Regions from separate parts of the Anaerobacillus sp. 63XJN7_5_ISO-PGPR-S23-430 genome, predicted to be linked through region 2. Evidence: a T-box and tRNA genes for the amino acid it is inferred to sense, from the RefSeq annotation. Region 2 holds a T-box; the other regions hold tRNA genes.
What was found. The T-box of region 2 lies ahead of AC0VYJ_RS15425 (valine--tRNA ligase). A T-box ahead of a tRNA ligase gene usually reads a tRNA of that ligase, here a tRNA-Val.
Positions count from the first base shown of each region.

Region 1 (4,509 bases), 910 kb from region 2:
GAGCCTTTAAAAAAGAGCGCTTCATGTAAGCGCTCCATCTATTAACAAGTAAACATATCAATTCTTCTCAGACTTATGCCTGTATACACCCATCTTCTACCGGTCCAGCGAAACCCTGAAACAGAAGTACGCCCTACATATACTGGCCAAAACCAAAATGAATTGCCGCCTCTCATCCAAATATAAGTAAACCGATACATACACCTTCTAATGGATCCTGGATCTACAGCAAATGTTCCAGCTTGTGCTGACTGTGGTCTAGGAGGCGGTGATGCTGGTGGGCTCGATGTTGGAGCTACCGGTTGCTGACGATAGGCATCTGTGTTGTCATAATGATAAGCAATATGCTCATGTTCTTCATAATACATTCGGTCCATCCCCTCTCTTATACAGTCACTGTATGCTGTATTCTGATAAGACGTACCGAATTGAAAACAACAAAAAAAGCACCTCTTTGAGTATGCTTGAGCCAATAAAGTTTATGAAAATTTAGTTGGTGACCCGTACGGGAATCGAACCCGTGATACCGCCGTGAAAGGGCGGTGTCTTAACCGCTTGACCAACGGGCCAACAAAATGGAGCGGGTGATGGGGATCGAACCCACGACATCAGCTTGGAAGGCTGAGGTTTTACCACTAAACTACACCCGCAAAGATGGAGGAGGAAGAGGGATTCGAACCCCCGCGGGCGACTAAGCCCCTGTCGGTTTTCAAGACCGATCCCTTCAGCCAGACTTGGGTATTCCTCCGAAAACATGAAAATATATATGGTGGAGCCTAGCGGGATCGAACCGCTGACCTCCTGCGTGCAAGGCAGGCGCTCTCCCAGCTGAGCTAAGGCCCCAATATGGTGCGCCCGAGAGAAGTCGAATCCCTAACCTTCTGATCCGTAGTCAGACGCTCTATCCAATTGAGCTACGGGCGCATATTCTATGGTGCGGGTGAAGGGACTTGAACCCCCACGTCGTAAGACACTAGATCCTAAGTCTAGCGCGTCTGCCAATTCCGCCACACCCGCATGTGTGGTGCCGGCCAGAGGACTTGAACCCCCAACCTACTGATTACAAGTCAGTTGCTCTACCAATTGAGCTAGGCCGGCATAATTTAATGAAAATCACCAAAAATAAATGGTGGAGGATGACGGGCTCGAACCGCCGACCCTCTGCTTGTAAGGCAGATGCTCTCCCAGCTGAGCTAATCCTCCGTTAAACAGCGACTTCATTATTATACAATATCATCTTTTGTCTCGTCAACACTTTTTTTATTGTGTTTTTTCAAGGACAAGACTTATCTTATCACCGACCCGAAAAAAACACAACCCTTTTTCACAAAAAAATTAATCCCCATAGTTAAGCACTCCATTTTTGACATAGAAAAAAGCAGGGAGCGCTCTCCCCTGCTTATACTGGCGTTTGAATAAGTGGTTTTTTCTTTTTATTTTGGCGGAGTATTGGTCTTTTTTTAGTCACCATTTCAGAATCATATTTTCGGTACTCTTTCATGTCGGTTGATTCCCGCAAAAGCTGATCTTCAACATAGTGACGCTTTCTTTTCAAAAAAACCCCTCCTCATAAGTAATAATTCTCAGTACCCTATTTTTCTGTTGTTAAACCCGAATCTTTTTTCACCATCGATCTATCGGCAAAAGTTACAGGTAACACATAATTTATTCACTTAGAGCGCAATTATGCTTCATCAAGATTAAATTGGTAGTAATTTTCCTGATCTTCTCCTGACCTCTCAACGAAAGTAACTTCTCCATTTTGTGAAACCATAATAACAGTTTGCGCCCTCGTTCCGTAATGATCTGACTTAATAAAAACAGGTGAAAGCATCCTTTCCCATTCAATCGGCACGCCTGTTTGTGGTAATAAATGATCAGGTGCAGGCTCAGCATGAGAAAGCATTTCAAAAAGACGATTCTGATCGAGGTTCTTTTCTGCACTTAAATAGTGTTTCAATTCTTCTTTAAGCTGCTCAACCTTTGGCCAGCTCGTATTCAGTAAGTGATTACTTACAGCGTGAACACCGTTCTCTAGTTTTGAAATTTGATCCTGCCGATTTGAATAATAATAAAGGCTCTTAAAATCTCCTATGATTAAATTAAATCCATTGTACTGATCTTTCTTTTGTCGAACCTTTTCTAGGTATGATAATGGGGATTGATGATCACGTAAGTAATCGGCCGTTAGATCACCCCTTGATAAACTTTTAGGCTGCTCATTCGCTTCTCGATAATTCGTAAGGGCTGCAATTCTTCCGTTTGTTGTAACCCCTAGCCATGTTCCCATAGCCTTTAAATCACGCCCCGCAAGTAGTTCTGGTACATCTTCCCAATAGTTCGCAGGTTTTGTTGGACGCTCGTAGAATTCATCTCGGTTGGCTACGAGTATAAATGGGTATGTAGGATGAACATTTTGAGCTACAGCAATTAGGCACATCTTAACGCGCCTCCTCTCTCGTTTCACTGTAAGAAAAAACGCAGCGTTAGCCGCTGCGTTACGATTGGATCATACGAACTTCTTCTTCACATGCAGAAGAACAATAATGGTTATACTCCTCTTTGCAAGAATCACAGACGATGTGAAGCTTGTCACACTGTACATTAGCACAATTGATATAAGTATCTGCTGGCTCCTCACAATGATAGCATTTCCCTACAACTGTATCTTCATCGGTACGGTTTACATTAACAGCAAGACGATCATCAAATACAAAGCACTTGCCATCAAAATATTTCCCTTGTACCTCCGGGTCTTTACCATACGTTACAATTCCTCCATGAAGCTGTGAAACGTCGGAAAAACCTTTTTTCATTAAGTAACCAGAAAATTTCTCACAGCGAATTCCACCTGTACAATAAGTTAGTACTTTCTTATCTTTTTGGTCCGAAAGATTTTGTTCAATCCAGTCTGGAAGATCACGAAAAGCCTTTATATCAGGACGAATTGCATTGCGAAAATGACCAATATCGTACTCATAATCATTTCTTGCATCGATAACAATTACATCATCATCTTCTAATGCTTCCATAAATTCCTTTGGCTCAAGATAATTCCCGGTTATTTCTTTCGGGTTTACATCTTCCTCAAGCTTTAGTGAAACAATTTCTTCGCGCGGACGTACGTGCATCTTTTTAAAGGCATGACCTTCTGCTTCATCAATTTTGAAAGCCATATCACGAAAGCGTTCATCTGCTTTTAGTTCGTCCATGTAGCGCTCAGTATCCTCAACGGTTCCTGAAACCGTTCCATTAATGCCCTCTTTGCCTACAAGGACTCGACCTTTTAAATTGAGTGATTGACAATACTTAAGATGCTTTCGAGCAAAATAATCCGGATCTTCTATTTCTACATATTGATAATATAACAGCACTTGATATGCTGAAGCTTCTGATTGCAAATCAAAAACCACCCTTTACGTCTTCTTCAATCAAGCTCTAATCCAAGAGCCTAAATCAATACTATATCTTACCGGATTCGAAGTCTGATGTAAAGAAGATTACCTTGATGGGAAGTAGTCGTCTTTAAGCTTTTCGATTTCGATAAGAGATGCTTCGGCCCATCTTCCGCCTTCGTGCTTGAGCTCTGCGGATTGTGTTTCAAGCGCTTCCTTGAGTGAATCATGATAATCAGGAATATTTCCTTCGTAATGATTAATGGCTGACATTGGAACGAGCGCTTTCTCGAATTGGGCTAACGCTTTTCGCTGGTGAAAAAGAGGAACATCGAGCTGTTTGGGATTATGAAGGTCTCCCTGAGTTGGATGCTTGATGACAGCAAGAACTTTAATCACAGCCTTGGGGGACTTCATATCGACGACTTCTCCAATATATCTCCCCGTTTTATAACCTGCCGTTACTATTTCTCCTGGCTGAAACGTTTTTTTCTCTGACATAGTCGCTTCACTCCTTCATCTAACTGTGTGTACACGTCGATGATATCATAAAATCCTCCTTTATCAGGAGGATTTTATCTTGTGAAGACATGTTTCCCAATCTCTTTGATGATATGCCTTGTACGAATCCAATCGTCTGTTGCAATATCAGGATTGTAATAAAACAAAGCTCCTGAGCTTGGGTCTCTACCACTAAGGGCCGCATAGACAGCCCTATATGATTCTGCTCCTGGCTTTTGATCATATTGACCGTCAGATACTGCAGTATAAGCACCACTTTCAAAAATCACTTCTTTAATGCTATTTGGAAATCTTGCAGAAAGTGTTCGATTGACTGTTACAGCAGCTACCGCTACTTTCCCTTCAAACGATTCACCTCTTGCTTCTCCATTAACCAATTTGGCCAACATTTCAATTTCTTCTACAGAATAGTTCGATACAGTAAATTGATCCTTTGTTACTTTCTTAACATCATTCATATTTTTAACAGGAAGGTTAAGCAATAAGGCAACCTCCTGTTTCGTTTCTGGTTCAGATAAAGTTTCGTTTGTTACAACTTCTTCATTAATCTCATTCTCAATCTCTGGCTTTACTTTCATCATTGATACGGCCG
Region 1 is NZ_CM149686.1:2,009,739-2,014,247, reverse strand. Features, by position in the region: gene AC0VYJ_RS10875 (transporter) at 42-368, opposite strand; tRNA gene AC0VYJ_RS10870 (tRNA-Glu) at 495-569, opposite strand; tRNA gene AC0VYJ_RS10865 (tRNA-Gly) at 577-650, opposite strand; tRNA gene AC0VYJ_RS10860 (tRNA-Ser) at 656-748, opposite strand; tRNA gene AC0VYJ_RS10855 (tRNA-Ala) at 768-843, opposite strand; tRNA gene AC0VYJ_RS10850 (tRNA-Arg) at 848-924, opposite strand; tRNA gene AC0VYJ_RS10845 (tRNA-Leu) at 933-1,017, opposite strand; tRNA gene AC0VYJ_RS10840 (tRNA-Thr) at 1,023-1,098, opposite strand; tRNA gene AC0VYJ_RS10835 (tRNA-Val) at 1,128-1,203, opposite strand; gene AC0VYJ_RS10830 (hypothetical protein) at 1,400-1,555, opposite strand; gene AC0VYJ_RS10825 (NRDE family protein) at 1,685-2,440, opposite strand; gene trhO (oxygen-dependent tRNA uridine(34) hydroxylase TrhO) at 2,499-3,401, opposite strand; gene kapB (kinase-associated lipoprotein KapB) at 3,501-3,896, opposite strand; gene AC0VYJ_RS10810 (cell wall hydrolase) at 3,971-4,509, opposite strand, start outside.
Region 1: it has a tRNA-Val gene. The T-box ahead of AC0VYJ_RS15425 (valine--tRNA ligase) is inferred to sense a tRNA for this amino acid. The anticodon was not compared.

Region 2 (4,509 bases):
TAATCACTTCAAATTCAGTTGGTGACCCAAGCGGAGAGACAGCAGCCATCTCAACAAGAGGCTGAACACGATTGCATAGAGCAACTAAGTCTTCTTCATTAATCGGTTGTCCATTAATAGCGATTCGTTCGCTAAACGATTCAATATAAGGAGAAGTAAAGCTTCCTACTTCATATCCTGACTCTTCGAGCACCGTCCGCAAGTACGTAACGGTTGATCCTTTTCCGTTCGTTCCGCCAACGTGTACCGTTTTTAACCGTCTTTCTGGATGATCGAGCTGATCCAGCATCCATTCCATACGCTCTAAACCTGGTTTTATGCCATGATTTAATAAACTATGAATCCAACTCACCGCTTCGTCATATGAGTGAAACATGCGTCCCGCTCCTTCCTTAAAAGAAGACGAATCTCTAAAAGAGATTCGTCATTTTCTTATTTTTTTAGTTCGTTTATACGAGCTTCTACGTTGCTTCGTCTCTCAAGATAATCCTTTTCTTTCGCTCGTTCTTCTTCGACGACTTTCTCAGGAGCTTTGCTAATAAAGCGTTCATTAGCGAGCTTCTTCTGAACACGATCAACTTCAGAATCTAGCTTCTTCATTTCTCCTTTTAGACGCTCGATTTCTTCATCAATATTGATTAACCCTTCAAGCGGCAAGAATAATTCAGCTCCAGATACAACAGCCGTCATCGATTTTTCCGGTGCCTGAAGTTCCGCTGAAATAGTCAAGGTTTCTGGGTTACAGAAGCGTTCGATGTATTGACTATTTTGCTCAAGCTGTTTCTGAGTATCAGCTGATTTCGGCTTAATACGAAGTTCAATCGGCTTGCTTGGTGCCACATTCATTTCAGCTCGAATGTTACGTACTGAACGAATAACTTCCGTTAGAAGCGCCATATCAGCAGCAGCTTCTTGGAAGTGAAGTTCTTCGTTCTTTACTGGCCAGCTTGCAACGGTAATCGATTCACCTTCATGAGGAAGGTGTTGCCAGATTTCTTCAGTAAGATAAGGCATGAATGGATGCAGAAGACGCATCGTTTGATCAAGTACATAAGCTAGAACAGAACGAGTTGTTTTCTTAGCTACTTCGTCTTCACCATAGAGCGGTAGTTTAGCCATTTCAATATACCAATCACAGAAGTCATCCCAGATAAAGTTGTAAAGGTAGCGACCCACTTCACCAAACTCATAGTTATTAATCAGGCGCGTCACTTGTTCAATCGTATCGTTTAAGCGAGTTAAAATCCATTTATCAGCTGTCGATTTTTCACCTGTTAAATCAAGTTCTTCATACGTCATGCCATCCATATTCATTAAAGCAAAACGAGAAGCGTTCCAAATTTTATTAGCAAAGTTCCACGTAGACTCTACCTTTTCCCAATAGAAACGGAGATCCTGACCTGGTGATGAGCCAGTGGATAGGAAGAAACGAAGGGAATCAGCACCGTACTTCTCAATGACATCCATTGGATCGACACCGTTACCGAGCGATTTACTCATCTTACGTCCTTCAGAATCACGTACAAGTCCATGAATGAGGACGTCGTTAAACGGGCGCTGCTCTGTAAATTCAATACCCTGGAAGATCATACGAGCTACCCAGAAATAAATAATGTCATAACCCGTTACTAGAACGTTTGTTGGGTAGAAACGGTTAAAGTCTTCAGCGTCTTCGTTTGGCCATCCCATTGTAGAAAAAGGCCAAAGCGCTGAACTAAACCACGTATCTAGAACATCAACGTCTTGCTCCCAGTTTTCAATATCAGCTGGCTCTTCCAGTCCAACGTGGATCTCTCCAGTTTCTTTATGATGCCACGCCGGAATACGATGCCCCCACCAAAGCTGTCTTGAAATACACCAGTCACGAATGTTCTCAATCCAATTTAAATACGTTTTTTCAAAACGCTCAGGTACAAAGTTCACTTTGTCGTCTGACTTCTGAAGAGCAATCGCCTGCTCAGCAAGAGGCCCCATTTTAACAAACCACTGTGTTGAAAGATAAGGTTCGACAACAGCACCGCTTCGCTCAGAATGACCTACGGAATGAACGTGCTCTTCAATGTTAAATAAGATTCCTTTATCCTGTAAATCTTTCACAAGTTTCTTACGGCATTCAAATCGGTCCATGCCCTTGTACTCTCCGGCATTCTCATTCATTGACCCATCTTCATTCATTACGAGAATGCGCTCAAGGTTATGACGGTTACCAATTTCGAAGTCATTCGGATCGTGAGCTGGAGTGATTTTCACAGCGCCTGAACCAAATTCCATATCAACGTAATCATCCGCAACAATTTCAATTTCACGACCTACAATTGGCAAAATCGCTTTCTTGCCAACTAGGTGCTTGTAGCGCTCATCTTTTGGATGAACCGCAATACCTGAGTCACCTAGCATTGTTTCAGGACGCGTTGTTGCAATTTCGATATGTCCTGAGCCATCTGCAAGAGGATAGCGCATATGATAGAAGTGACCAGTTACTTCCTGGTGAATAACTTCAATATCTGAAAGGGCCGTTTTTGTTTGTGGGTCCCAGTTGATAATATATTCACCGCGATAAATTAAGCCCTTCTCATATAGCTTCACAAATACTTCACGTACTGCATCAGAAAGACCGTTATCAAGTGTAAAACGCTCTCTTGAATAATCTAGAGAAAGACCAAGCTTCGCCCACTGGCTACGAATAAAATCCGCATACTCTTCTTTCCATTCCCACGACTTCTCTAGGAACTTCTCTCGGCCAAGGTCATAGCGCGAGGTACCTTCTTCGCGGAGCTTCCCTTCAACTTTTGCCTGTGTCGCAATCCCAGCATGGTCCATTCCTGGAAGCCAGAGAACATCATATCCCTGCATACGCTTTACACGCGATAGAATATCTTGAAGCGTTGTATCCCAAGCATGCCCGAGGTGTAGTTTACCTGTAACGTTCGGCGGGGGGATTACAATTGTATAAGGTTCTTTATCTTTATCACCTGTTGCCTCAAAAAATTTGCCATCTACCCAATACGGGTACCATTTCTGCTCTGTTGCCTTCGGGTCGTACTTCGTCGGCATCGTTAGCTCTTTATTCGCCATTGTCACTCTTCCTTTCCATTCAATAAGTCTCAGGACATTTCTTCGGCTTTCCTTGTTCTCTTTCCACGAAGGTGTAAGCTTTTTAGACAACAAAAAAACTTCCTCCATCCTTAGGAAAAGGACGAAAGAAGTATTTTCGCGGTACCACCTTTATTTACAGCTAAATAAACGTTAGCTGTACGCTTCATTCGAATAACGGGATTACCGGATTCTCCTACTACTCGTTCAGAGAAACAGCTCAAGGGCGACTTCGAATGCTACGATCCTGAGAAATCTTTCAGCAAATGACTTCTCTCTCTGAAGGGTTCACATTCTACTACTCCCTATCTTTGCCTGTCGACTATTTGTATCACTAAGTTTACCTTTTTGATTCGAGATCGTCAAGATCATAAGAGCCCTTTTTCTTAGCTTAGCCAGTTCGCTCCCGCCTTAATCACCCAATTCCAACTTCCCACATAGTCTATTTGTAACAATAACTGAAAACAAAGGGGAATACCTGATATGAAAAAACGGTTTGGTGGAATGAATCGCTTTCAGATCCCACCCTCGTTATATAAGTTCAGAGATATTTGCGCTCAGTTCGTACCTCCGTTTATTGTGTTTCAAACGATCCGAACAATCCTTTTTCCAACATCTATAGATGTACTCATATTAATAATCCTTGTTGCCTTAGAAGTGTGCTTTTACTTTGAATGGATCTAGAAGCTTTCTAGAACGTTATTTATCCCATTCATCACTTCTATTTTTTTCGTAAATAGGCGGACATGCTTAATATGTGGCCATTGTTGTCGGTTTTCATTAAATAATGACACGCTATTAAAAACCGACTCTGGAAAATATAAATAGCTTGCAAGAAGCTCCTTTTCCTCATCATTAAGAGAAAATTGGGCTTCATATCTGGCAAGATGAGCAGTTGTGGCAGCAGGGTTGAATTGAAAAGGTTGAATAGATGAGCGAATAAAATAAGCAACATCCCTTATAGGAGTATCGCTAACTGACTTTTCGAAATTAATGAAATACCCTCTCCCCCCGCTTGATACATAATGAGAAGGAGAGCATTTTCCGTGACAGAGAACACTTCGATACCGTTTTGTTTCCAGAATTTGCTCATACCAGTCATCTAATCTTCTTTTCGCGAGCTCACAATACCTCATCAGCATGTGAAAATGTGATACAAAGGTAAGCTCAAATGGCGAAAGATAAATGCGTTTTTCAATTTGACTTACGTATTTCTCCATTTCAAATTGTCTACTTTCTCTTAATAAAACCATTTTCTGATACGACTGTTTGATCACTTCTTCAGAAAAAGCTTGCTCTTTAGCAGTATAGCCATGTAATTCAGCTAGGTTATGAACGAGAAGCTCATTTTTCTGAGCCGGACTTGTTTCCCTTTCATCTACCCATGGCGTTAAATAAACGATGTTGTTCCCTTGA
Region 2 is NZ_CM149686.1:2,914,935-2,919,443, forward strand. Features, by position in the region: gene AC0VYJ_RS15420 (bifunctional folylpolyglutamate synthase/dihydrofolate synthase) at 1-376, opposite strand, end outside; gene AC0VYJ_RS15425 (valine--tRNA ligase) at 433-3,075, opposite strand; T-box leader at 3,190-3,414, opposite strand; gene AC0VYJ_RS15430 (phosphotransferase) at 3,774-4,509, opposite strand, start outside.

Region 3 (4,509 bases), 1.5 Mb from region 2:
TCCGTCAGACTTTCGTCCATTGCGGAAGATTCCCTACTGCTGCCTCCCGTAGGAGTCTGGGCCGTGTCTCAGTCCCAGTGTGGCCGATCACCCTCTCAGGTCGGCTACGCATCGTCGCCTTGGTAAGCCATTACCTTACCAACTAGCTAATGCGCCGCGGGCCCATCCTGCAGTGTTAGCTCGAAAGCCAACTTTCAACATTGCACCATGCGGTGCGATGTATTACCCGGTATTAGCTCCGGTTTCCCGGAGTTATCCCAGTCTGCAGGGCAGGTTGCCCACGTGTTACTCACCCGTCCGCCGCTAAGATCAGGGAGCAAGCTCCCATCTCTTCGCTCGACTTGCATGTATTAGGCACGCCGCCAGCGTTCGTCCTGAGCCAGGATCAAACTCTCCGATAGAAAGCTTAATCTAGCTTTAAAACAATGTTTTGTTTCCGTAGAAACAATTACTTACATGGCGTTTCGTTCAGTTTTCAAAGATCAATTTTTCTTTCAACGTCGTTTTCAGCGACTAAACCATCATATCATGATTCATTTGTCAGTGTCAACAACTTTTTTAAAAAATAATTGGTGGAGCCTAGCGGGATCGAACCGCTGACCTCCTGCGTGCAAGGCAGGCGCTCTCCCAGCTGAGCTAAGGCCCCGTTGGTATGAATGGTCGGGAAGACAGGATTTGAACCTGCGACCCCTTGGTCCCAAACCAAGTGCTCTACCAAGCTGAGCTACTTCCCGTAAAAAGAAGAAAACCAACAAAATAATGGTGCGCCCGAGAGAAGTCGAATCCCTAACCTTCTGATCCGTAGTCAGACGCTCTATCCAATTGAGCTACGGGCGCAAAATCTAATTTAGTTAATGGAGCGGAAGACGGGATTCGAACCCGCGACCCCCACCTTGGCAAGGTGATGTTCTACCACTGAACTACTTCCGCGCAATTGGTGCGGGTGAAGGGACTTGAACCCCCACGTCGTAAGACACTAGATCCTAAGTCTAGCGCGTCTGCCAATTCCGCCACACCCGCAAATGCATGGTGAGCCATGAAGGACTCGAACCTTCGACCCTCTGATTAAAAGTCAGATGCTCTACCAACTGAGCTAATGGCTCTTTTCGATAAGAAAAGCTGGTGCCGGCCAGAGGACTTGAACCCCCAACCTACTGATTACAAGTCAGTTGCTCTACCAATTGAGCTAGACCGGCGATATATGTACCCTTTCGGGTTATAAGAAAAATATGGTGGAGGATGACGGGCTCGAACCGCCGACCCTCTGCTTGTAAGGCAGATGCTCTCCCAGCTGAGCTAATCCTCCACTATATAAGCCTAGCGACGTCCTACTCTTGCAGGGGGAGATCCCCCAACTACCATCGGCGCTGAAGAGCTTAACTTCCGTGTTCGGCATGGGAACGGGTGTGACCTCTTCGCCATCATCACTAGACTAACAGGATGTTAGCCGTTCGGTGTTCACCACAGGACGTGGTGGCACTTAATCGAACTTCCTTATTTCAGGTGTTCCCTGAAAACTAGATAGCACGCACAACTTTCCAATATGTCCAGCTACGTAAGCCAAATCCTCGATCGTTTCACCTTTTGATTCTGACGCATAAAGCGCGTCTGACTCAAAAGCCTCCAACGCTTGTCGGATTTAAACGGCTTACTTCGCTTTTCGTTTAGGTTAAGCCCTCGATCGATTAGTATTCGTCAGCTCCACGTGTTGCCACGCTTCCACCCCGAACCTATCTACCTCATCATCTCTAAGGGATCTTACCAGCTTCATGCTGTGGGAAATCTCATCTCGAGGGGGGCTTCATGCTTAGATGCTTTCAGCACTTATCCCTTCCACACGTAGCTACCCAGCTATGCTCCTGGCGGAACAACTGGTACACCAGCGGTGTGTCCATCCCGGTCCTCTCGTACTAAGGACAGCTCCTCTCAAATTTCCTGCGCCCGCGACGGATAGGGACCGAACTGTCTCACGACGTTCTGAACCCAGCTCGCGTACCGCTTTAATGGGCGAACAGCCCAACCCTTGGGACCTACTTCAGCCCCAGGATGCGATGAGCCGACATCGAGGTGCCAAACCTCCCCGTCGATGTGGACTCTTGGGGGAGATAAGCCTGTTATCCCCAGGGTAGCTTTTATCCGTTGAGCGATGGCCCTTCCATGCGGAACCACCGGATCACTAAGCCCGACTTTCGTCCCTGCTCGACTTGTAGGTCTCGCAGTCAAGCTCCCTTGTGCCTTTACACTCTGCGAATGATTTCCAACCATTCTGAGGGAACCTTTGGGCGCCTCCGTTACACTTTAGGAGGCGACCGCCCCAGTCAAACTGCCCACCTGACACTGTCTCCGCACCGGATCACGGTGCTGGGTTAGAATGTCAGTACAGCCAGGGTAGTATCCCACCGACGCCTCCATCGAACCTGGCGGTCCGACTTCTATGGCTCCTACCTATCCTGTACAAGCTGTACCAAAATCCAATATCAGGCTACAGTAAAGCTCCATGGGGTCTTTCCGTCCTGTCGCGGGTAACCTGCATCTTCACAGGTACTATAATTTCACCGGGTCTCTCGTTGAGACAGTATCCAAGTCGTTGCACCTTTCGTGCGGGTCGGAACTTACCCGACAAGGAATTTCGCTACCTTAGGACCGTTATAGTTACGGCCGCCGTTTACTGGGGCTTCGATTCAGAGCTTCTCCCGTAAGGGATAACCCCTCCTCTTAACCTTCCAGCACCGGGCAGGTGTCAGCCCCTATACTTCGCCTTACGGCTTTGCAGAGACCTGTGTTTTTGCTAAACAGTCGCTTGGATCTTTTCACTGCGGCTCCCCTGGGCTATAAACCCGAGGAAGCACCCCTTCTCCCGAAGTTACGGGGTCATTTTGCCGAGTTCCTTAACGAGAGTTCTCCCGATCGTCTTAGGATTCTCTCCTCGCCTACCTGTGTCGGTTTGCGGTACGGGCACCTTTTTCCTCACTAGAGGCTTTTCTTGGCAGCGTAGAATCAAGGACTTCGGTACTAAATTTCCCTCGCCATCACGACTCAGCCTTCATGGTGAACGGATTTGCCTATTCACCAGCCTAATCGCTTGGACGCGCATTTCCAGCAGCGCGCTCTCCCTATCTTTCTGCGTCCCCCCGTCGTTCAAACGGAAAGGAGGTGGTACAGGAATATCAACCTGTTATCCATCGCCTACGCCTTTCGGCCTCGGCTTAGGTCCCGACTAACCCTGAGCGGACGAGCCTTCCTCAGGAAACCTTGGGCTTTCGACGGACAAGATTCTCACTTGTCTTTCGCTACTCATACCGGCATTCTCACTTCTAAGCGCTCCACCAGTCCTTTCGGTCTGACTTCACAGCCCTTAGAACGCTCTCCTACCATTGTCGTAAGACAATCCACAGCTTCGGTGATACGTTTAGCCCCGGTACATTTTCGGCGCAGCGTCACTCGACCAGTGAGCTATTACGCACTCTTTAAATGATGGCTGCTTCTAAGCCAACATCCTGGTTGTCTAAGCAACGCCACATCCTTTTCCACTTAACGTATACTTTGGGACCTTAGCTGGTGGTCTGGGCTGTTTCCCTCTCGACTACGGATCTTATCACTCGCAGTCTGACTCCCGCGGATAAATCGTTGGCATTCGGAGTTTGACTGGATTCGGTAATCCGGTAAGGACCCCTAGTCCAATCAGTGCTCTACCTCCAAGATTCTTGCCGCGAGGCTAGCCCTAAAGCTATTTCGGAGAGAACCAGCTATCTCCAGGTTCGATTGGCATTTCACCGCTACCCACACCTCATCCCCGCATTTTTCAACATGCGTGGGTTCGGGCCTCCATTCAGTGTTACCTGAACTTCACCCTGGACATGGGTAGATCACCTGGTTTCGGGTCTACGACCACGTACTATTTCGCCCTATTCAGACTCGCTTTCGCTGCGGCTCCGCCTTCTCAGCTTAACCTTGCACGGGATCGTAACTCGCCGGTTCATTCTACAAAAGGCACGCTGTCACCCATTAACGGGCTCCAACTAGTTGTAGGCACACGGTTTCAGGTTCTTTTTCACTCCCCTTCCGGGGTGCTTTTCACCTTTCCCTCACGGTACTGGTTCACTATCGGTCACTAGAGAGTATTTAGCCTTGGGAGATGGTCCTCCCGGATTCCGACGGGGTTTCACGTGTCCCGCCGTACTCAGGATCCGTCTCGGAGGGCATCGGATTTTGACTACAGGATTGTTACCTTCTCTGATGGACCTTTCCAGGTCGCTTCGTCTATCCGTGCCTTTGTAACTCCAAAGAGACGTCCTACAACCCCAGAGGGCAAGCCCTCTGGTTTGGGCTGATTCCGTTTCGCTCGCCGCTACTCAGGAAATCGCGTTTGCTTTCTCTTCCTCCGGGTAATGAGATGTTTCAGTTCCCCGGGTCTGCCTTCCATTCCCTATGTATTCAGAAATGGATACCATCCTATTAAAGATGGTGGGTTCCCCCATTCGGAAATCTCCGGATCAAAGCGTACTTACA
Region 3 is NZ_CM149686.1:99,363-103,871, reverse strand. Features, by position in the region: rRNA gene AC0VYJ_RS00550 (16S ribosomal RNA) at 1-401, opposite strand, end outside; tRNA gene AC0VYJ_RS00545 (tRNA-Ala) at 571-646, opposite strand; tRNA gene AC0VYJ_RS00540 (tRNA-Pro) at 658-734, opposite strand; tRNA gene AC0VYJ_RS00535 (tRNA-Arg) at 761-837, opposite strand; tRNA gene AC0VYJ_RS00530 (tRNA-Gly) at 856-930, opposite strand; tRNA gene AC0VYJ_RS00525 (tRNA-Leu) at 936-1,020, opposite strand; tRNA gene AC0VYJ_RS00520 (tRNA-Lys) at 1,028-1,103, opposite strand; tRNA gene AC0VYJ_RS00515 (tRNA-Thr) at 1,121-1,196, opposite strand; tRNA gene AC0VYJ_RS00510 (tRNA-Val) at 1,231-1,306, opposite strand; rRNA gene rrf (5S ribosomal RNA) at 1,316-1,432, opposite strand; rRNA gene AC0VYJ_RS00500 (23S ribosomal RNA) at 1,666-4,509, opposite strand, start outside.
Region 3: it has a tRNA-Val gene. The T-box ahead of AC0VYJ_RS15425 (valine--tRNA ligase) is inferred to sense a tRNA for this amino acid. The anticodon was not compared.